Aquabacterium sp. OR-4: one gene and its partner. The main gene of each other region encodes a partner of the protein of the gene in region 2 in a complex. Links are inferred from orthologs where the notes say so. Each region holds a gene or a part of one and is shown on either strand. Other genes may lie near its edges.

The links.
Region 1: the proteins of metK (region 2) and groL are in contact, whole or in part, in a cryo-EM structure (PDB 8P4O), measured with the Escherichia coli proteins. The link is inferred for Aquabacterium sp. OR-4 from one-to-one orthologs.

The regions. Positions count from the first base shown.
Region 1 is NZ_JAOCQD020000002.1:1,609,915-1,621,020, reverse strand. The notes cover bases 4,486-7,340. They hold groL (chaperonin GroEL), read right to left. Parts: upstream 6,811-7,340; coding sequence 5,161-6,810; downstream 4,486-5,160. Other genes in these bases: groES (co-chaperone GroES), read right to left, coding at 6,992-7,282; N4G63_RS19375 (DUF1631 family protein), read right to left, coding at 4,486-5,031. Also shown: yihA (ribosome biogenesis GTP-binding protein YihA/YsxC), read left to right, coding at 1-91; N4G63_RS19385 (alpha/beta fold hydrolase), read left to right, coding at 199-1,113; N4G63_RS19380 (patatin-like phospholipase family protein), read right to left, coding at 1,121-3,454; more of N4G63_RS19375, read right to left, coding at 3,511-4,485; N4G63_RS19360 (DUF748 domain-containing protein), read right to left, coding at 7,479-11,106.
Region 2 is NZ_JAOCQD020000003.1:19,501-30,643, forward strand. Bases 2,777-5,668 are described here. They hold metK (methionine adenosyltransferase), read right to left. Parts: upstream 4,869-5,668; coding sequence 3,684-4,868; downstream 2,777-3,683. Other genes in these bases: N4G63_RS22165 (chemotaxis protein CheX), read left to right, coding at 2,777-3,168; N4G63_RS22170 (response regulator), read left to right, coding at 3,225-3,596; N4G63_RS22180 (lysophospholipid acyltransferase family protein), read left to right, coding at 5,052-5,668. In the rest of the region: purT (formate-dependent phosphoribosylglycinamide formyltransferase), read left to right, coding at 1-1,003; N4G63_RS22160 (MBL fold metallo-hydrolase), read left to right, coding at 1,126-2,106; more of N4G63_RS22165, read left to right, coding at 2,209-2,776; more of N4G63_RS22180, read left to right, coding at 5,669-5,939; N4G63_RS22185 (LpxL/LpxP family acyltransferase), read left to right, coding at 5,998-6,912; dapF (diaminopimelate epimerase), read left to right, coding at 6,998-7,861; N4G63_RS22195 (DUF484 family protein), read left to right, coding at 7,858-8,538; N4G63_RS22200 (tyrosine recombinase XerC), read left to right, coding at 8,550-9,542; N4G63_RS22205 (class I SAM-dependent rRNA methyltransferase), read left to right, coding at 9,539-10,720; N4G63_RS22210 (Lrp/AsnC family transcriptional regulator), read right to left, coding at 10,844-11,143. UniProt on the Escherichia coli protein: Catalyzes the formation of S-adenosylmethionine (AdoMet) from methionine and ATP.

The DNA of each region.
Region 1 (11,106 bases), on a different replicon or contig from region 2:
GCACGGCTGGCGCCTGGGTGCGCTGCAGGGCTGGGAGCCCTCGGCGCTGGGCGATGACTTCGACGTGCAGGAGCTGCCGCCCACGCTGTGAGCGGTGCGGGCGCACGGCGGGCCGGCCGCGCCGGGCGGCCGCCCGGCGCTGGCCGGCTGTCCCCCGCTTGACGCGCCGGCCGCGCGCCGGCCCGCACACTGCGGCGCATGCGCGATGCCATCTCCCAGTTCGACCTGCCGCTGCCGGGCAGCCAGCCTCAGCCGGTCAGCCTGGCCTGCCGCGCCGCCGGCCGGCCCGATGCGGCGCGCCGCGTGCTGCTGCTGCACGGCTTTCCGCAAGCCGCGTTCGCCTGGGACGAGGTGCTGCTGGCGCTGGCCCCCGAGGCCTATGCGCTGGCCCCCAACCAGCGCGGTTACGCCGGCAGCAGCGCGCCGGCCGAGGTGGCCGCCTACCGCGTGCGGCATCTGGTGGCCGATGCGCTGGCGCTGCTGGCACACCTGGGCGTCAGCGCCGAGCGCCCGCTCGACCTGCTGGTGGCGCACGACTGGGGCGGCGGCGTGGCCTGGAACCTGGCCGCCCTGCGGCCCGAGCTGATCCGCCGCCTGGTGATCCTGAACTCGCCGCACCCGGCCACCTTTCGCCGCGAGCTGCTGGCCAGCCCGGCGCAGCGCGCGGCCAGTGCCTACATGCACGATCTGGTGCAGCCCGATGCGGCGGCGCGGCTGGCGGCCGACGGCTTTGCCGCGCTGCTGGCGATGCTCGAGCGTTTTGGCGATGCGCACTGGCTCACGCCGGCCTTGCGGGCGCAGCACCGTGCGGTGTGGTCGCAGGGCCTGGACGGCGCGCTGAACTGGTACCGCGCCTCGCCGCTGCGCCCGCCCACCGGCCCGCATGACCAGGCGCTGGCGCAGCTGCAGCTGCCCGACTCGGTGGTGCGGGTGAGCGTGCCCACCACGCTGCTGTGGGGCGAGGCCGACCACGCCCTGCTGCCCGGCCTGCTGGACGGGCTGCAGCAGTGGGTGCCCGAGCTCACGGTGCACCGCCACCCGCAGGCCAGCCACTGGATCGTGCACGAGCAGCCGGCCTGGGTGATCGCGCACCTGAAGGCCTTGCTGGCTTAGCGCTGCTTCAGGGCCGGCCGAGAAACAGGGCCAGGCCGGTGCTGCCGCGCGGCGCGTGGGTGATGCCCAGGTAGAGCGGGCCGATGCCGGTGTCGGCGCCCAGGTACAGGCTGTAGCCGCTGCGCAGGCCGCTGAGCTTCATCTGGCCGCCGCGCTCCCAGGCATTGCCCAGCTCGGCGGTGGCGCCGATGAAAAAGCCGCGGGTGAGCACCGGCGTCTGGCTCAGCCGGCGGTACCAGCCCAAGCGGCCGAACAGCACATGGTTGCCGATCAGCTGACCGTCGTGGTAGCCCGACAGGCGCTGAAAGCCGCCCAGCGTGTAGCGCTGCAGCAGCGTGCCGCCATCGGCGTCGGCGCTTTGCGCCAGCAGGTGCAGCGTGAAGGTGTTGCGGCCCCAGCTGCGCACCGCGGTGCCCTCGGCCTCGATGCGGGTGAAGCGCCCGCGCAGATCGCCGCCCAGCTGGCCCAGCACCAGCTGCAGCTCGCCGCGGTAGCCGCGCTGCGGAAACACCGCGAAGTCGAGCTGGTCGACCACCGCGCGGGCGCGGATGCCGTCTTCCACCCAGCGCGCGCGCACCTGGCCGCCGACGCCCAGCGCCGCCGCCACCAGCTCGGTGCGGCCCTGCAGCACCTGGCGCGACCAGCCCAGCCGCAGCTCGCCAAACTCGCCCCAGGGCTGGCCGATGTCGAGCCCCAGGCGTGCAGTGTTGAGCAGCACCGTGGCCAGGGCCTGGCCGCTGCTGCTGTCATAGCGCTGCAGCAGGCGGCGCTCGAGCCCGGCGTTGGCGGCGGCAAACCAGTCGTTGGCGGGTGAGTCGTTCCAGGCCAGCGGGTGATACAGCTCGGTGGCGATCTGCGGCACCTCGCCGATCTGCAGGCGGTTGCGCCACTCGGTGCCGGTGCGGGTGAGCCAGTGGCGGTTGTGGCTGAGCTTGAGGTTGAACTTGCTGTGGCCGGCAAAGTCGGTGCCCATGTCCAGCCCCAGTCGCAGGTAGCTGGGGCCCCAGGGCTTGTCTTCCAGATCGAACACCAGCGTGTCGCCGCCCACCACGCCGGGGTCGGCGGGCAGCAGCTGGTAGTCGCTGCGGGTGTAGTCGCCGCCGGCGGCCAGGCGGCGGGTGTCGCGCTCGGCGCGTGCGGCGTCGAAGGCCTGGCCGGCCTGCGATTCAAGCAGCTTCACCAGGCGCTCGGGGTTGCCCACCTGGGTGCCTTCCACCCGCACCTGGGCCAGCCGTGCCGCCGGCGTGGGCGGCACCGGGTGCGACTGCTGCCAGTGCGCGTAGGCGCGGGCGTCGAGGGCCAGCGCCGCCAGGCGGTCACTGAGGCCGCGCGCCGCGGCGTCGCCCAGTGCCACAAAGCGCGGCGCCTGGTCGAAGTCGGCCGAGGTCAGCGTGCCCAGCTGCGGCGTGATCAGCAGGTCGCGCGACGTCAGCGTGGCCAGGCTGCGCTGCACGTTCTGCTCGGTGAGGATGTTGATCATCTGGCCGGTCAGGCCCACCGCCGAGGCCAGCGTCTCGCGGCCGGCCAGCGGCGTGCCGATGTTGACCACGATCACGATGTCGGCGCCCATCGCACGGGCCACGTCCACCGGCACGTTGTTCACCAGGCCGCCATCGCCCAGCACGCGGCTGGCCACCTCGGTGGGCGAGAACACGCCGGGCACGCTCATCGACGAGCGCAGCGCCAGCGCCAGGTCGCCCTGGTCGAGGATGGTGGCGGCGCCGGTCTCCATGTCGGTGGCCACGGCGCGAAACGGGATCGGCAGCGCGTCGAAGTGCCGCACATGGCGCACCGGCAGCGTGAAGCGGCGCAGCAGCGATTCGAGCCCACGGCTGGACACCGCACCGATCGGCGCCCGCAGCTCGCCGTCGCGCCAGCCCAGCTCGATCAGGGGCGAGATCTCGTAGTCTTCTTCCTTGCGGCGCTGCGACAGCTCGCGCCGCTCGATGCGGTTGGCAAACAGGCTGCCCCACGAGACGGCCGACAGCTCGCGCTCGATCTCGGCCGCGCGCATGCCGCTGGCATACAGGCCGCCGACGATGGCGCCCATCGAGGTGCCGGCAATCACGTCCACCGGCACCTGCAGCTGCTCCAGCACCTTCAGCACGCCCACATGGCTGAGGCCGCGTGCGCCCCCGCCCGACAGCACCAGGCCGATGCGTGGGCGCTGCAGTGCGGGTGCGCTGGTGTCGGATGTGGCCGGCGTGGGCGGTGTGGCCGGTGCGGCCGCTGTGGCCGCTGTTGCCGCTGTTGCCGCTGTTGCCGCTGTTGCCGCTGTTGCCGGTGCGGCCGGCGTGCTGCCGGGCACTTGCGCATGGCTGGCCGGCCACTGCAGGGCCATGGCCACGGCCGCGGCGGCCAGGCCGCCCCTGCGTGGCCAGCGCCCCGGCTGGCGCATCAGTGGCGCGCGCCCAGCATGCGGCTGGCTGCCCGGCGCACCAGCGAGCGCATGTGCAGCGGCTGCACCAGGTGCTCGCGCGCCAGCTGGTCCAGCGCCGAGGCGCGCAGCGCCCAGGGGCGGTCGGCGGCCGGCTCGCGCAGCAGCCACAGGCCGGCGCCGTCGTCGCCCCACAGCAGCTGCAGCGTGCGCCAGTCGCCCTGCAGGTACAGCCGCCAGTGGCTGCCCGGCACGGCCTGGTGCAGGTGGCCGCTGGCGCTGTCGGCGGCCAGCGCCGGATCGGCCTCCAGCAGCTCGGCCGGCACGGTGTCGAGCGAGCCCACGTCCAGCGGCATGGTCGAGGTGCTGGGGCCGGCCTCTTCGCGCGTGATGCGCAGCAGGCGCTCGATCAGCGGCGCGGCGGCGGCCAGGGCCTGGTCCAGCGCATGGCGCTGGCTGGCGGCCAGGCGCTCGGTGGCCCAGGCAAAACGCGAGGGGTCGGTCTGCTCCTCGGCGCACAGGTGATCGATCAGGTTGCGGGCCAGGCCCAGCATGCGCGGGCGCTCGGCGGCGGTGGCCACCGCCACCTGGTGCACCGCGGTGTCGATGAAGCGCCACAGCGCATGCTCGTGCAGCACCAGCAGCGAGCGGTCCTGCACCGCCAGGCGGTCGGCCAGCGGATGCAGGCGCAGCAGCAGCGGCGGCAGCTCGGGCGGCATGGCCGGGTCTTGCACCACCGCCTCGAACAGCTGGGTCAGCAGATCGGGTGCGCCACGCTCGCCGCGCGACTCGGGCGCGCCGGGCGGCTCGGCCGGCAGGCGGGGCGGCACGCCGGTGCTGGCCGGCGACAGCGGTGCCTGCAGCGCCGACAGGTCGGCCGGCGGCCGGTAGCGCGGCAGGCGCGCACCCCAGGCCGAGCTGCTGTAGATGATGGTGCGGTGGGCGGCCGGCTCCACGCCCTGCTCCTGCAGCCGCGCCACCGCGCCGGCATAGGCCAGGCGCAGGGCCTCGGCCAGCGGATGCGCGGCCTCGCGCATGAAGGCCGCATGGGCCTGGCGCGACAGCGGCAGCGTGCGCACGCCCTCCCACAGCGCGCGGGTGTAGGGCTCGGGGCCGAAGGGATTGGTGTCGCGGGCCACGTTGTGGTCGCCCACCAGGCCCGAGGTGTAGGTGGTGAGCTCGCGCAGCTCGCCCTCGGCGCGCACGCGGATGGCCTCGACGCAGTGCGCGATCTCGATGTCGACGGCCACGTCGTCGTCGCCGATCAGGGCCAGCTCGCGCGGCGCGCCGGTGGCGCGCGGGCTGCTGGTGGTGGCCGCCGCGGGCGGCTCGGTGCCGCGGCGCAGCGTGCGTGTGGCGGTGTTCACCACATCGCCACGGCTTTGCTGCAGCACGCGGTCGGCCTGCGCGTCGTGGCGGTCGTGGCTGGGCAGGCGCAGGCGCCAGCGGTCGAGCACCGCGTCGATCACGCGGTCGAAGCTCATCGGCGCGCGCAGCAGTTCGTCGTCGATGAAGTCGTTCAGCGTGGGCTGGCGGTGCATGGCAGAGGGATTATCAGCGGGCCGACGCGGCCCGAACGCCGGAAATGCAACGGGCCACCCGAAGGTGGCCCGTTGTGGCAATGCGTGCCGGTGCAGGCCGGCGCCGAAGCGCTGGCCTGCGGGCTGGACTTACATGTCCATGCCGCCCATGCCGCCCATGCCGCCCATGCCGCCGGGCATGCCGCCGCCGGCTGCTTCTTCCTTCGGGGCCTCGGCCACCATGCACTCGGTGGTGAGCATCAGGCTCGACACCGAAGCGGCGTTCTGCAGCGCGGTGCGGGTCACCTTGGTCGGGTCCAGGATGCCCATTTCGATCATGTCGCCATAGGTGTCGTTGGCGGCGTTGAAGCCGTGGTTGCCCGACGAGGCCAGCACGGCGTTGACCACCACGCTCGGCTCGCCACCGGCGTTGGCCACGATCTCGCGCAGCGGCGCTTCGATGGCCTTGAGCACCAGCTTGATGCCGGCGTCCTGGTCAGCGTTGTCACCCTTGATGGTGCCAGCGGCCTGACGGGCACGCAGCAGGGCCACGCCGCCGCCGGCGACGATGCCTTCTTCCACCGCAGCGCGCGTGGCGTGCAGGGCGTCTTCGACGCGGGCCTTCTTTTCCTTCATCTCGACTTCGGTGGCCGCGCCAACCTTGATCACGGCAACACCGCCGGCCAGCTTGGCCACGCGCTCTTGCAGCTTCTCACGGTCGTAGTCGCTGGTGGCTTCTTCGATCTGGATGCGGATCTGCTTGACGCGGGCTTCGATGTCGGCAGCGGCACCGGCGCCATCGATGATGGTGGTGTTTTCCTTGCCCACTTCCACGCGCTTGGCCTGGCCCAGGTCGGCCAGGGTCACCTTCTCGAGGGTCAGGCCCACTTCTTCGGCGATGACCTTGCCGCCCGTCAGGATGGCGATGTCTTCCAGCATGGCCTTGCGGCGGTCGCCGAAGCCAGGCGCCTTGACGGCCACGACCTTCAGGATGCCGCGGATGGTGTTGACCACCAGCGTCGCCAGGGCTTCGCCCTCGACTTCTTCGGCGATGATCAGCAGCGGACGGCCGGCCTTGGCCACCTGCTCCAGCGTGGGCAGCAGGTCACGGATATTGCTGATCTTCTTGTCGAAGAGCAGAACAAACGGGTTGTCCAGCAGGGCGGCCTGCTTCTCGGGGTTGTTGATGAAGTAGGGCGACAGGTAGCCGCGGTCGAACTGCATGCCTTCAACGACATCGAGTTCGCTGTCCAGGCTCTTGCCGTCTTCGACGGTGATGACGCCTTCCTTGCCCACCTTGTCCATCGCGTTGGCGATGATGGTGCCGATGGATTCGTCGCTGTTGGCCGAGATCGAGCCGACTTGCGCGATCTCCTTCGAGGTGGTGGTGGCCTTGCTGGCCTTCTTCAGCTCGGCGACCAGGGCGGTGACCGCCTTGTCGATGCCGCGCTTCAGGTCCATCGGGTTCATGCCGGCGGCCACGTACTTCATGCCTTCGCGCACGATGGCCTGGGCCAGCACGGTGGCGGTGGTGGTGCCGTCACCGGCGTTGTCGCTGGTCTTGGAAGCCACTTCCTTGACCATCTGGGCGCCCATGTTCTGGAGCTTGTCCTTCAGCTCGATTTCCTTGGCCACCGAGACACCGTCCTTGGTGACGGTGGGGGCGCCGAACGAGCGCTCGAGCACCACGTTGCGACCCTTGGGGCCCAGCGTGACCTTGACCGCGTTGGCCAGGATGTTCACGCCTTCCACCATGCGGTGACGGGCGTCGGAACCGAAGATGACGTCTTTGGCTGCCATGTGAATAACTCCGAAATTTCGATGTTGGGTTCTGGCCTTCCTTCACCGCACTGTCGTCGGGAAGGAAAGCGTAGCGAGCAGCGGGCTGGCTAGGCGCACGGAGCGCAGGAACCGGAACGTAGCAGCGCTACGTGAGGATTCCGAGCACCGCGCAACGACGCCAGCGCGCCGCGCAGTGGCTTTACTTGGCGACGACGGCGAAGAGGTCTTCTTCGCGCATCACCAGCAGTTCGTCGCCATCGACCTTGACGGTCTGGCCGCTGTACTTGCCGAACAGCACGCGGTCGCCCACGGCCACGTTCAGGGCCACGAAGTCGCCCTTGTCATTGCGCTTGCCCGGACCGACGGCCAGCACTTCACCCTGGTCGGGCTTCTCGGCGGCGTTGTCGGGGATGACGATGCCCGAAGCGGTCTTGGTCTCTTGTTCCAGGCGCTTGACGATCACTCGATCATGCAACGGACGCAGTTTCATCGTATCTCCTTGGGGATCTCAGATCAGCTTGAACGAACGGGCGCCGCAGCGGGCGGGGCCCATTCAACGGCTAGAGGGGCCGGCCAGGCGAGGCCTGTGTCCGGGTGTTAGCACTCAAACCTTGTGAGTGCTAGCAAAACGATTATAGGGTTCGGTTGCCGGCTTTCAAGAGGGGGGGGCACCGGCCGGCGCCGCGTCAGGGCAGGGCCAGCGTGAGCTTGACGCTGGGCACCCAGGCGGCGTCATCCTCGCCCGAGGCGCGCAGCAGCGGGGCGGCCAGAAACAGGCGCTCGGCCGGCAGGCCGCGGGCCACCAGCGCGTCGCGCACCGCCAGGCCGCGCTGCAGCGCCAGCTCGCGCATCACCTCGGTGCTGACCACCAGGCCGGCCTTCAGCCGTGCCGCCATCTCGGCGGCCGGCAGTTCGCGCAGCAGGCCCACCAGATTGCGTGGCCGGTCGGGCAGGGCGCTGTTGCGGTACAGCTCGCGCAGCAGGCGGGTGCGTTCGTCACCCGGGATCGGTGGCGCCTCGGCGATGGGTGAGGCGGCGGCGGATGCCGATGCAGATGCAGATGCGGCGGCCGCTGCCGGTGCTGCGGTCGCTGCCGTGGCGGGCGCGGCACGCCGCTGGGCGCGCCGGTGTTCGGCCAGCAGGCGGGCTTCCAGCGTGGCCGCCTGCCAGGCCTCGCGCTCGCTCAATGGGTCGGCGGCGCCGGCCACGGTCATCTGCAAGGCCGGCCGGTCGAGCAGGGCCTGCGCCACCTTGTCGAGCACCTGCTGGCCGGCGGGCGTCACGCGGGCCACACCGGGCTCGAACTGCACCTGGCTGATGTCGGGGCCGCCGCCGCCGCTGAGCAGCGAGAACGGGGCCGTCAAGGCCTTGCCCAGCAGGTTGACGATGACCTTGAAGATCAGCCCGCCCACGCTGAACTGCGGGTCGTCGAGGCTGCCCGAGACCGGCAGGTTGATGTCGATCACGCCGTGCCGGTCTTTCAGCAGCGCGATGGCCAGGCGCACCGGCAGCTGGGTGGCGTCGGGCGACTCGACGCGCTCGCCGAAGGTGAGCTGGTTGAGGATGACCTGGTTCTTGGCGTCCAGCCGGCCGTCGGGCTCGATCCGGTAGTGCACGTCCATGCTCAGCTTGCCGCGCTCGATGGCGTAGCCGGCGTACTTGCCGGCGTAGGGCGACAGCGGCGCCAGCTCCAGGTCGCTGGCGCGGGCGCGGATGTCCAGCGCCAGCGGCTGGGCCGTGGGGTTGAGCTGGCCGCTGATCTCGAGTGTGGCGGTGTCGGCGGCACGGCCCGACAGCGTCAGCGTGGCCATCTCGCGCGTGTCGGAGCGCAGCGTGCCGAGCTGGCCGTTCAGCGCCGACAGGCGCGCGCTGTAGTTCGGGCGGATGAAGCGGTCGGTGAAATCGACCCGGCCGTTGACCAGGCGCGTGGCGCCGACTTCGAGCGCGATCGGAAAGGCCGCCGCGGGCGCCGAAGCGGGTGGTGTGGGCGGTGTGGCTGCGGCGTTCGATGCGGCCGATGCGGCGGGCGCCGCGTTGGCTGCCGCAGGTTCAGCCGATGCCGCAGCAGGTGCAGCGGGTGCAGCCGCCGTCGCGCCATCGGGCGCGGCGGCCATGTCGCGCAGGTTGAAGCGGCCGTCCTCGGTGATCACCAGCCGGCTGTAGAAATCGGTCAAGGCGGCCTCGGCCACGGTCAGGCGTGGCCGGGCGCCGGGCGCCAGCGACAGTTGCAGGCCGTTCAGCGCCAGCGACTGCCAGCTGAGCAGTTCGCTGGCCGCGTCCAGGCGGCCGCCGGCCTCGGGCCGGCTGTGCAGGTGCAGATCGTCGAGGCGCAGCTCGCCCCCGGTATCGAGCTGCCAGCCAGCGGGCTGCTGGCGCAGGGCCAGGCGGGCGGTCAGGTCGGCCTCGGCATGCAGCAGGGTCAAGGGCCCCATCGCCTCGGCGGCGTAGCGCTCGGCCAGGTGCAGCGGCAGCTTGCGCGCCTGCAGCCGGCCCTCGACACGCAACGGGTTGAGGCCCAGGCGGCCGGCCCAGCGCAGCTCGCCGCCCAGCGGCGCGGCGCGGCGGCCGGCGGCAATGGGGTCGTCGCTGGCGGTGGGCACGCCCAGGCGGGTGTCGATCTGCAGCGGCATCGTCGCCCGGCCGCTGGCGGGCGGCCATTGCGCCTGGCGCAGCCGCAGGCGCAGCGGGGCCAGTGCCAGGCGCAGCGGCTCGCCGGGCGCATCGCTCACGCCCAGGTCGGTGAACTGCAGGCGGCCACCGTCCACCGCCAGTTCGTCCAGGGCCCACTGCCAGCCGGCGGCCGGCGGGGCGGGGGCAGGTCGGGCGCCAGGGCTTGCCGGGCTGGTGGCCGCCTTGGCTGTGGTCGCCTTGGCAGTGGCCACTTTGGCTGTGGCTGTGGCCGTGGCCGTGGCCGGCACCGGAGGCGGGCGCGCTGGGCCGGCCCGGCCGGCGGGGGCCGCCGCGTCGGCCCGCCACCACTGCTGCAGGTTGAGCTGGCCATCGGCCGCGCGCACCACGCCGAGCTGCGGGCCCGCCAGGCGCACCCGGCCCAGGTGGGCGCGGCGGGCCTGCAGGTCGAACTGCGCGTCGTGCACGGTCAGGGCCTGCCAGCCGGCCAGCGGGCTGGCGCGCTGGCCCGGCCGTGCGGGCTGGCGCAGCGCCAGCTGCTCGAGGCGCAGCTCGGGCACGGCCAGCACCAGGCGCGCGGCCGGCGTGCCGCGGCGCCAGTCGAGCTGGGCGCGCAGGTTCAGGCGGCCATCGAGCCGTGGCCGCAGGTGCGGCGCCAGGTAGGGCGCGGCGGCGGCCAGCTGCAGATCGCTCAGCGTGAGGCTGGCGCTGGCGGCCTGCTGGCCGGCCTGCGCCTCGAGCGCCAGGCGGCCCAGGGCCTGGCCCTGGTGTTGCAGCGTGGCGTCGAGCGTGACCGGCACCGAGGACAGCGCGGGCCAGCGCAGGCCGTCGGCCTGCAGCGCCAGCCCGGCCAGCTGCCAGTGCGGCGTGCCGGGCAGCGTGGCGTCGCGCCAGTCCAGCATGCCGCGCTGCAGTTGCAGGCGTTCGAGCGAGAACTGCCAGTCGCCGGGTGCTGCGGTGGCGGGGGGCGTGGCTGGCTCAGAGGCCGATGCCGCGGCTGGTGCCGCGGCAGCCTGGCCGTGCGGGCCATTGCTGGCGGCCGCGGCCGCCGGGCTGGCCAGGGCCTGCCAGTTCAGCCGACCGTCGGCGTGGCGGCTGAGCGTGAGCTGCGGGTCGTCGATGCGCAGCGTGCCCAGCGCCACGCGGCGCGCCAGCGGCTGCACGTCGCGCAGCTCCAGCGCCAGCTGCGTCCAGCCGGCCAGGGCGGCACCGTCGCGGGCCTGCAGCGCCAGATCGTCCAGGCGCAGCCCGCCGCGCAGCTGCACCCGCGGCGGGCCCTGCGCGGCCTGGCTGAAATCGATGCTCAGCCGGGTGGACAGGCGCCCGCGCGCCACCCGCAGCGCCAGCGCGGGCGGCTGGTAGACCAGCCAGGGTGCCAGGTCGAGGCCGTCGAAGCCGATGTCCAGAGTGGCCTGGCGGGTCTGCGCAAAAGGCAGCGCCTTGCCGCCGCTGTCGATGGTGGTGCCGTCGATGCGCAGGCGCAGCCGTGGCTCGGTGTGCACGGCCACATCGGCCGGCAGGTTCGACAGGAAGGGCAGGCCCAGCGACAGCGCCTCGATGCGGTGGCGGCGGCCGGCGGGCCGGTCGTCGAGCGTGATCTCGCCGTCGTCGAGCTGCAGGTTGTAGATCGCAAAGCGGGCCGGCGCGGCCGCGGGTGGTTGATTGGGCGCCGGCGTGGCCAGGCGC
Region 2 (11,143 bases):
GCCCGACCTGGTGGTGCCCGAGATCGAGGCCATCGCCACGCCCGAGCTGCAGGCGCTGGAAGCCGAGGGCAAGGTGCGCGTGATCCCCACCGCCCGCGCCGCGCGCCTGACGATGGACCGCGAAGGCATCCGCCGCCTGGCCGCCGAGACGCTGGGGCTGCCCACCAGCCCCTATCAGTTCTGCGACTCGCTGGCCGAGCTGCAGGCGGCGATTGACGGGGGCATCGGCTACCCCTGCATCGTCAAGCCGGTGATGAGCAGCAGCGGCAAGGGCCAGAGCAAGATCGACTCGGCCGCCGATGTGCAGAAGGCCTGGGACTACGCGATGGCCGGCGGCCGGGTCAGCCACGGCCGCGTGATCGTCGAGGGCTTCATCGACTTCGACTACGAGATCACCCAGCTCACCGTGCGCGCGCCGGGGCCCGACGGCCAGGTGCAGACCCACTTCTGCGAGCCCATCGGCCACATCCAGGTCAGCGGCGACTACGTGGAAAGCTGGCAGCCGCACCCGATGTCCGCCACCGCGCTGCAGCGCTCGCGCGAGATCGCCCAGGCCATCACCGACAACCTGGGCGTGGGGCTGGACGGACAGCCCTCCGGGTGGGGCCTCTTCGGCGTGGAGCTGTTCGTCAAGGGCGACGCGGTGTGGTTCAGCGAGGTGAGCCCGCGCCCGCACGACACCGGCATGGTGACCCTGATCACGCAGTGGCAAAACGAGTTCGAGCTGCATGCGCGCGCCATCCTGGGCCTGCCGGTCGACACCACGCTCAAGAGCCCCGGTGCCAGCGCGGTGATCTATGGCGGCGTCGATGCGCAGGGCATCGTGTTTGACGGCGTGGCCGACGCGCTGGCCGTGCCCGGCACCGAGCTGCGCCTGTTCGGCAAGCCCGAGAGCTTTGCCAAGCGCCGCATGGGCGTGGCGCTGGCCCACGATGGCGACGTGGCCGTGGCCCGCCAGCGCGCCAAGCTGGCCGCCGGCAAGGTCAAGCCGCGCACGGCCTGAGCGGCGTTGGCGCCGGGTAGCGGCGGGCCGCAGCGCCCGCCGGCCTGTCTGCCTGCCCGCCTGCCGGCGCCGTCACCCCTGCGACCCCCGGGCACCGGGCCGGGCCTTCACAATCGCCAGCCATGCCTGCCGCCATCCACACCCGCGCGACGGACCCGTTCGACGGCCTCACCGTGCTCGAGCGCGGCTGGCTGTCGTCGAACAACCTGCTGATCCACCCGGCGCGCGGCGAGGCCGGCGCGCTGCTGGTGGACGCCGGCCATGTCAACCATGCCGGGCAGACGCTGGCCCTGGTGCGCCAGGCGCTGCGCGAGGCGCCGCTGGCCGGCATCGTCAACACCCATCTGCATTCTGACCACTGCGGTGGCAATGCCGCGCTGCAGGCGGCCTTTGGCGCGCCGCTGCGGGTGCCGCCAGGCCAGGCGCAGCAGGTGCGCGACTGGTTCGACGCCGCGCCCGCCGTGGGCGCCGACGGCGTGGGCCTCAGCTGGGACGGCACCGGCCAGCGCCTGGCGCCGTTTCGCCCCGATGGCGTGCTGCCGCCCGGCGAGCCGCTGCTGGCCGGTGGCCGCGAATGGCAGGTGCTGCCCGCACCGGGCCACGACCCCGACTCGGTGATGCTGTTCGATGCCGCCCACGGCCTGCTGGTGTCGGCCGACGCGCTGTGGGAGCACGGCTTCGGCGTGGTGTTTCCCGAGATCGAGGGCGAGCCCGGTTTTGACGACGTGGGCGCGGTGCTCGAGCAGATCGCCGCGCTGCCGGTGCGCTGGGTGGTGCCCGGCCATGGCGCGCCGTTCAGCGACGTGGGCGCGGCGCTGGCGCGCGCGCGCTCGCGCCTGGCCGGTTTTCAGGCCGACCCGGCCCGCCATGCCCGGCATGCGGTGAAGGTGCTGCTCAAGTACCACCTGATGGAAGAGCGCGCGCAGCCGCTCGCGGCCCTGCTCGACTGGGCCGAGGCCACGCCGCTGCTGTGCAGCACCTGGGCGCAGCACCCGCCGCGCGGCGTGGCGCGCGCACGCGACTGGCTGCTGCAGCTGCTGCACGAGCTGGCCGCGGCCGGCGCGCTGGCGGTGGACGGCGCGATGGTGACCGACCGCGCCTGAGCGCCCGGGGCTCAAGTTGCCGCCCGGGGCGGCCGATACACAGACTCGATGGTCCGGCTTGGCCGGCGCCCTGTTGTCCATTGAGCGCGCGCAAAAACACCCATGTCCGAAGCCCCCACCCTGGCCGCCAAGCTCTTGTTGCTGGAGCACGACCCGCGTCACTACCAGACACTGTGGGATCTGGCCCAGTCGCTGGGACTGGTGGCGTTGCCGCGCAGTGCCACCGATGCCCTGCCCACGCTGGCCCAGCACAAGGACCTGGGCGGCGTGATGCTGGCCGAAGACCTGCCCTGCGAAAGCGGCGATGCCCTGTCGCTGGCCCGGGCCATCCACCGCCAGCGGCCCGAGCTGCCGATCTTTCTGCGCCGCACCGGCGATGCGCCGCTGGCCGATGACCTGAAGCTCAGCCTGGCCCATGCCTGGACCGGGCTCGACACGCTGCGCGAGGCCCTCAACAAGAGCCTGTTCAGCCTGCGCTACCCGCCCGAGCTGGTCAATGGCGTGGTCGAGCTGACCTCGGGCGCCATCCGCTCGATGTTTCCGAATGCCCAGGTCGACAACGAGCCGCCCTATGTGGTGCACGACCGCATCATCTTCGGCCAGGTGTCGACGCTGATCGCGCTGGAAAGCACCTGGTGCCGCGGCTACATGATGCTGCAGACCGAGGAGAGCGCGCTGCGCCAGGGCATGCTGCAGGGCTTTGGCTACGAAGGCGTGGGCGGCGACCTCAACTTCCGCGAGCTCAACAACCTGCTGGGCGAGACCACCAACCTGATCTGGGGCGCGTTCAAGAACCGCTACATCCCGCCGCAGGCCTTTGCCACGCAGCAGACCCAGGTGCCCATCGTCATCAACCACGAGCAGAAGTACATCTCCTTCGGCTCGCAGGACCCGCAGCTGTGCATCCGCTACCAGCTGTCCGATCCGCGCCGGCCGGGCCTGCCGCCGCTGGTGATCGTGCAGCGGCTGATCTTCAACCTGCTCTGGTCACCCGAGAAGTTCACCGAGTTTTCAGCCGCCCCGCCAGAGGCCGGCGGCACCGGCGAGCTCGAACTGTTCTGACGCGGCAGCAAGCGCCGCGCTCCACACCCACTACACCGTCCGTCAGAGGTACCCACATGGCCAACGTCCTGGTCGTCGACGACTCCAGCACGATGCGTGAGATCGTCTCCACCTTCCTCAGCCGCAACGGCTTCGACGTGGCCGTGGCCAGCGATGGCCGCGAGGGCCTGGCGCAGCTGGGCAAGTTTCCGGACATCCGGCTGATCGTCAGCGACATCAACATGCCCAACATGGACGGCCTGACCATGGCCGAGAAGATCCGCACCGAGCTGGGCAACAAGGACGTGCGCATCGTCATGCTCACCACCGAGGACAACAGCGCCATCCGCGCGCGTGGCCGCGAGGTGGGGGTCACCGGCTGGATCGTCAAGCCCTTTCGCGGCGACGCGGTGCTGGGCCCGTTCCGCAAGTTCTGCGGCATGGCCTGAGCGCGCGGCCGCGGCCATGCAAAAGGGCGGCCCGCGGGCCGCCCTTGCTGTTGGTGCCGCGGGCGCGCGTGGCGCCCGGCGCGGTGCTTACTTCAGGCCCGCGGCCTCGCGCAGCGCGGCAGCCTTGTCGGTGCGCTCCCAGGTGAACTCGGGCTCGTCGCGGCCGAAGTGGCCGTAGGCGGCGGTCTTCTGGTAGATCGGGCGCAGCAGGTCCAGCATCTGGATGATGCCCTTGGGGCGCAGGTCGAAGTGCGCTTCCACCAGCTTGGCGATCTCGCTGTCGGGGATCACGCCGGTGCCTTCGGTGTAGACCGTGATGTTCATCGGCTTGGCCACGCCGATGGCATAGGCCACCTGCACCTGGCACTGCTTGGCCAGGCCCGCGGCGACCACGTTCTTGGCCACGTAGCGTGCGGCATAGGCGGCCGAGCGGTCGACCTTGCTCGGGTCCTTGCCCGAGAAGGCACCGCCGCCGTGCGGGCAGGCGCCGCCGTAGGTGTCGACGATGATCTTGCGGCCGGTCAGGCCGCAATCGCCCTGCGGGCCACCGATCACGAAGCGACCGGTCGGGTTGACCAGGTAGCGCGTCTCCTTGATCCACTCGGCCGGCAGCACCGGCTTGATGATCTCCTCGATCACGGCGTCGATGAAGCTCTGCTTCATCTTGGTGGGCGTTTCGCTCTGGTCGGGGCTGTGCTGGGTGCTGAGCACCACGGTGTCGATGCTGTGCGGCTTGCCATCCACATAGCGCATCGTCACCTGGCTCTTGGCGTCGGGACGCAGGAAGGGCAGGCGGCCGTCCTTGCGCAGCTGCGCCTGGCGCTCGACCAGGCGGTGCGCGTAGTGGATCGGCGCGGGCATCAGGCTGGGCGTCTCGTTGCAGGCGTAGCCGAACATCAGGCCCTGGTCACCGGCGCCGGTGTTCAGGTGGTCGTCGCTGGCGTGGTCGACGCCCTGCGCGATGTCGTTGCTCTGCTTGTCGTAGGCCACCAGCACCGCGCAGCCCTTGTAGTCGATGCCGTACTCGGTGTTGTCGTAGCCGATGCGCTTGATGGTGTCGCGCGCGACCTGGATGTAGTCGACATTGGCCTGCGTGGTGATCTCGCCGGCCAGCACCACCAGACCGGTGTTGGTCAGGGTCTCGGCGGCCACGCGGCTGCGCGGGTCTTGCGCGAAGATCGCGTCGAGGATCGCGTCGGAGATCTGGTCGGCCACCTTGTCGGGATGGCCCTCCGACACGGACTCGGACGTGAAGAGGAAGTCGTTCGCCATTCAATACACTCCAGTGATGTTGAAAAACGCGTCGCCGTTTCAACGTCAAGGAGGCGGCGAACGCTTTAGCGGTGTTTGGCGTGCGCGGTGCCCGAAGGCGCCAGGCTGCACGGCGTGGACTTGCACCACGCATCGCCCCGCAAGTTGTCCTTTAACTCGGCGATTGCGCCCATTATAAGAAGCATGCTGTCGCTGATGCGCTGGTTAGGCCGGCTTTCCCTGATCAATTTGCAGCGGCTTGGCAGTGCGCTGGGCTGGCTGGCCTATGCGCTGTCGGGCGCCTACCGGCAGCGCCTGCGCGCCCATGTGCAGCAGGCCGGCTTCGGCCCGGTGGTGCGGCGCCAGGCCGTGGCGGCGGCCGGCCGCATGGTGGCCGAGCTGCCCTGGCTGTGGCTGCGCCCGCTGGACCGGCCGCTGGGTGCGCGGGTGCAGTGGCAGGGTGCGGCGCTGATCGAGCAGGCGCTCGACGCCGGCCGCGGCCTGGTGCTGCTGACGCCGCACCTGGGCAGCTTCGAGGTCTGCGCGCAGGCCATTGCCGAACGCTGGGGCCAGCGCACCCGGCTTACCGCGATGTACCGCCCGGCGCGTCAGCCATGGCTGCGCACGCTGCAGGAAACCGCACGCAACCGCCCCGGCCTGGCCACCGCACCGGCGGCGCTGGCGGGGGTGCGCCAGATGATCCGCGCGCTGCGCCGCGGCGAGTGCGTGGGCGTGCTGCCCGACCAGGTGCCGCCCGAAGGCATGGGCGTGTGGGCGCCGTTTTTCGGTCGTCCGGCCTACACCATGACCCTGGCCTCGCGCCTGGTGCAGCAGACCGGCGCCGCCTGGCTGCTGATCTGGGCCGAGCGCCTGCCGCAGGGGGCCGGCTGGGTGCTGCGGGTGAGCGAACCCAGCGCCGCGCTGCCGGCCACCGCCAACAGCGACGCCGCGCTGCAACTGGCCTGCGCCAGCGCGCTGAACGACGAGATGGCGCGCCTGATCGCCCAGCAGCCCGGCCAGTACCTGTGGGGCTACCACCGCTACAAGCAGCCGCGCCGTGTGCAGGCCGTCACCGGCGAGGAGGCCGCATGAGGGCGCCACACCGGGCTGGGGCCGGGTTGCCGCGCAGCGCCGCGCCGGGGGCGCTGCGGTGAGCGCCGGCCGTTCGGCCAGCGCCGCCGCGCAATGGGGCGCGCGCCTGCTGCTGGGCCTGCTGTGGCTGCTGCACCTGCTGCCGCTGGGCGTGCAGGCGGCCATCGGGCGCGGGCTGGGCCGCAGCCTGTATGCGCTGGCCGGCAGCCGGCGCCGGGTGGCGCTGCGCAACATCGCGCTGTGCCAGCCGCAGCTGGACGACGCCGCGCGCGAGCGGCTGGCGCGCGAGCACTTCCAGTGGCTGGCGCGCAGCCTGCTGGAGCGCGGCCTGCTCTGGTATGCCTCGCACGCGCGCTTGCGCCGGCTGATCCATGTGGAAGGCGAGGTCGACTGGGCCGAGCGCCACCCCGACACGCCGGTGATGTGGCTGGTGCCGCACTTCGTGGCGCTGGACGTGGCGGGCGTGGCCACGCAGCTGTTCCAGCGCCGCCAGGTGGGCTCGATCTACCAGGCGCAGAGCAACCCGGTGTTCGATGCCGCGATGCGCCGTGGCCGGCTGCGCTTCGGCCTGGGCCAGGTGTTCTCGCGCGGTGAGCGCGCGCTGCCGCTGATCCGTGCGGTGCGTCAGGGCTGCGTGTTCTTCAACCTGCCCGACATGGATTTCGGCGCGCGCGATGCGGGCTTCGTGCCCTTCTTCGGCGTGCCGGCGGCCACGCTGCTGGCGCCGGCGCGCATGGCGCGCTCGCTGCGCATGGTGGTGCAGCCGGTGGTGGCCGAGCTGTTGCCCGGGGGCCAGGGCTACCGGGTGCGCTTTCTGGCGCCCTGGACCGACTTTCCGGGTGACGATGACCTGGCCGCGGCGCGGCGCATGAACGCCTGGATCGAGCACGAGGTGCTGCAGCAGCCGGCGCAGTACCTGTGGGTGCACCGGCGCTTCAAGACGCGGCCGCCGGGCGAGGCCCCGCTGTACTGAGCGCGCCGGCCTGGGTGCGCCGGCCCGCCGGCAGCGGCCCGGCGCCAGACCGCAGCGGCCGTTGACCGCAGCGGATAATGCCGCGATGCGATTGACTTTCACCAAGATGCAGGGCGCGGGCAACGACTTCGTCGTGCTCGACGCCACGCGCGCGCCGATCGAGCTCACGCGCGAGCAACTGCGCCGCCTGGGCGACCGCCGCTTCGGCGTGGGCGCCGACCAGATCCTGATGGTCGAGCCGGCGCGCAGCGCCGAGGTCGACTTCCGCTACCGCATCTTCAACAACACCGGCGACGAGGTCGAGCACTGCGGCAACGGCGCGCGCTGCTTCGTGCGCTTCGTGCACGAGCGCGGCCTGACCACGCAGCGCACCGTGAAGGTCGAGACGGTGAACAACCGCCTCGAGCTGACGCTGCAGGACGATGGCCGCGTCACGGTGGACATGAACCGCCCGATCTTCGAGCTCGATCGTGTGCCCTTCGATGCCCAGGGCCTGGTGCCGCGCCTGGAGGGTGGCAACGGCGGCTTTGCGCTGTGGCCGCTGGACGTGGGCGAGGGCCGGCGCGTCGAGGTGGCGGTGTTGTCGATGGGCAATCCGCATGCGGTGCAGCGGGTGGGCGATGTGCGCGAGGCGCCGGTCACGGCCCTGGGGCCGCTGGTGGAAACGCACGCCCGCTTTGCGCGCAAGGTCAATGCCGGCTTCATGCAGGTGCTGGGCCGCGACGAGATCGCCCTGCGCGTGTGGGAGCGCGATGCCGGCGAAACCCTGGCCTGCGGCACCGGCGCCTGCGCCGCGGTGGTGGCGGGCATCCGCCTGGGCTGGCTGGACCGGCGTGTCAACGTGCAGGCCCGCGGCGGCCTGCTCACCGTGGAATGGCCGGCCGACGACGCCAGCGTGCGCATGACCGGCCCGGCCGAAACCGTGTACCAAGGAGAGATCGAACTGTGAGCATCGAAGGCGCGATCACCGAGAACGACATTGCCAACTACCTGGCCAACACGCCCGGGTTCTTCGAGCGCCATGCCGAGCTGCTGGCCAGCATCCAGCTCACCAGCCCGCATGGCCAGCGCGCCGTGTCGCTGCAGGAGCGGCAGATGGAAATGCTGCGCGAGAAGATCAAGGGCCTGGAGCACCGGATCATCGAGATGATCCGCCATGGCAACGAGAACATGGCCATCGCCGACCGGCTGCACCGCTACACCCGGGCCATCATGCTGGTGCGTTATGCCGGCAACATGCCCGACGTGCTGCTGTCCACGCTGCGCCACGAGTTCCTGATTCCGCAGGCCACGCTGCGCCTGTGGGGCATGGACGAGGCCTACGACGACCTCACCTACACCCAGGGCGTCAGCGACGACACCAAGGCGCTGGTGGGCAGTCTGGCGCTGCCCTATTGCGGCCTGAACTCGGGCTTCGAGGCAGTGGGCTGGCTCGAGGACGCCGGCACCGTGCAGTCGGTGGCATTGATCCCGCTGCGCAGCGGCCTGGCCGACGAGCCCTTCGGCCTGCTGGTGCTGGGTTCGCCCGACCCCACGCGCTACACGGCCGACATGGGCACCGATTTTCTGGTGCGCATCGGCGAGGTGGCGGGCGCGGGCCTGTCGCGCCTGCTGCCGATGAACTGACGCCGCGGCACATGGCCACGGCCCGGCACGCCGCGCAAGCCGAGCAGGCAGGGGTGGGCACACCCTCGCGCCGGCCGCTGGCGGCAGACATCGAGGCCTTTTTGCAGCACCTGCGCGTGGCGCGCCGGCTGGCACCGCGCACCGTGGCCATGTACACCGATGCGCTGCACTGGCTGCAGCAGTCGGCCGCCGACGACGATGTGCCGCTGGGCCAGGCGCGGGCCCACCACATCCGGGCCTGGATGGCGCAGCTGCGCGAGCGCGGCCTGGGGCCGCGCAGCATCGCCATCGCGCTGGCGGCCTGGCGCGGCCTGTACCGGCACTGGGGGCGCGAGCTGAGGGTCTCGCACAACCCGGTGGACGGCCTGCGTCCGCCCAAGGCGCCCAAGCCGCTGCCCAAGGCGCTGTCGGTGGACCAGGCCATGGCCCTGGCCGACCAGCCGGTGCCCACCGAGAACCCAGTGCTGGCGGCCCGCGACCATGCCATCGTTGAGCTGCTGTACGGCTGCGGCCTGCGCGTGGGCGAGCTGGTGGGCCTGGACGCGCTGCCCGGCCCGCAGGCCGCCGGCTGGATCGACCCGGCCGAGGGCACGGCCCATGTGCTGGGCAAGGGCAGCAAGCGGCGCAGCGTGCCGGTGGGCCGTGCGGCGCTGCAGGCGCTGACCGACTGGCTGGCGGTGCGCGCCCAGATGGCGCCGCCCGACGAGCCGGCGCTGTTTGTCACCCGCCACGGCACCCGGCTCAGCAGCAGCCAGGTGCGCACCCGCATCACCGCGCTGGGCCAGGCCGCCGGCCTGCCCACCGGCGTGCACCCGCACATGCTGCGCCACAGCTATGCCTCGCACCTGCTGCAAAGCAGCGGCGACCTGCGCGGCGTGCAGGAGCTGCTGGGCCACGCCAGCATCAGCACCACGCAGATCTACACCAAGCTCGACTTTCAGCACCTGGCCAAGGTGTACGACGCCGCCCATCCGCGGGCCAAGAAGAAGCAGACCAGCCCATGAAGACGATCCGACTGCGCGACGGCAAGGAGCGTTCGCTGCAACGCCGCCACCCCTGGGTGTTTGAGGGCAGCATCACGCAGGGCCACGCCGAGCTGGGCGACACCGTGCGGCTGGAGTCGGCCGATGGCCGCTTTCTTGGCTGGGGCGCCTACAGCCCGGCCTCGAACATCCGCGTGCGGGCCTGGAGCTTTGACGAGGCCGAGCGCATCGACGAGGCCTTCTTCGAGCGCCGGCTGCGCCAGGCCATTGCGCTGCGCGACCGCCTGGCCATCCACAGCGACGGCGTGCGCCTGGTGCATGGCGAGGCCGATGGCCTGCCCGGCCTGGTGGTGGACCGCTACGGCGACACGCTGAGCGTGCAGTTTCTGGCCGCCGGGGCCGAGCGCTGGCAGCCGGTGATTGCCGATGCGCTGTTGCAGATCACCGGCCTGTCGCGGCTGTACGAGCGCTCGGATGTCAATGTGCGCAAGCTTGAGGGCCTGGCGCAGCGCACCGGCTGGCTGCGCGGCGAGGGCCCCACCGAGCTGAGCATCACCGAGCACGGCTGGCAGCTGGGCCTGGACGTGGCCCAGGGCCACAAGACCGGCTACTACCTCGACCAGCGCGACAACCGCCAGCGCTTTGCCCAGCTGGTGAGCCAGCTGGGCTGCCGCACGGTGCTGAACTGCTATGCCTACACCGGCGGCTTCAGCGTGGCCGCGCTGGCCGGTGGCGCGGCCGAGGTGACCACGGTGGACTCGTCTGCACCAGCGCTCGAGCGTGCGCGCGACAACCTGCGCCGCAACGGCTTCGACGATGCCGCGCACCACTTTGCCGATGCCGACGTCAACGCCTGGTTGCGCCAGGCCCTGGCCGATGGCCGGCAGTTCGACGCCATCGTGCTCGACCCGCCCAAGTTCGCACCCAGCGCCGCACATGCCGAACGTGCCGCGCGCGCCTACAAGGACATCAACCGCCTGGGCCTCAAGCTGCTGGCCCCCGGCGGCCTGCTGATGACCTACAGCTGCTCGGGCGGCGTGAGCGCCGAGCTGTTTCACAAGGTAGTGGCCAGTGCCGGGCTGGATGCCGGGGTCAATGCCAGCATCCTGCAGCGCCTGGAGGGCGCCTGCGACCACCCGACGACGCTGGAGTTTCCCGAGGGCGAATACCTCAAGGGCCTGGCGCTGCTGCGGCTGTAGCGCGCGCACCCGGCGGCCTGGCGCTGGCCATGCACCCGGCGGCCTGGCGCCGGCCATGCACCCGACGGCCTGGCGCCGGCCATGCACCCGGTGGCCCGGCGCCGGCGGTGAGCTCGTGCGGCGCTACAGCCCGACCGCCGGCTCGAACTTGGCCCGGTGCGTGGCAAAGAAGGTCTTCACGTTGCGCACATTGGCGTCTTGCGTGAACAGGCGCTGCACCAGCGCGTGATAGGCCGGCATGTCGGCCAGCCACAGCACCAGCAGCAGATCGGGCCCGGGGCTCACCCGCCAGCACTGCTGCACGGCGGCATCGGCCACGGCGCGGGCCTCGAAGGCCGCCACATGCTCGGCGCCCTGGCGGTCGAGCGTGATCTCCACGATGGCCTGCAGCCCGCCGGCGCGCTGCGGCGACACGATGGCCAC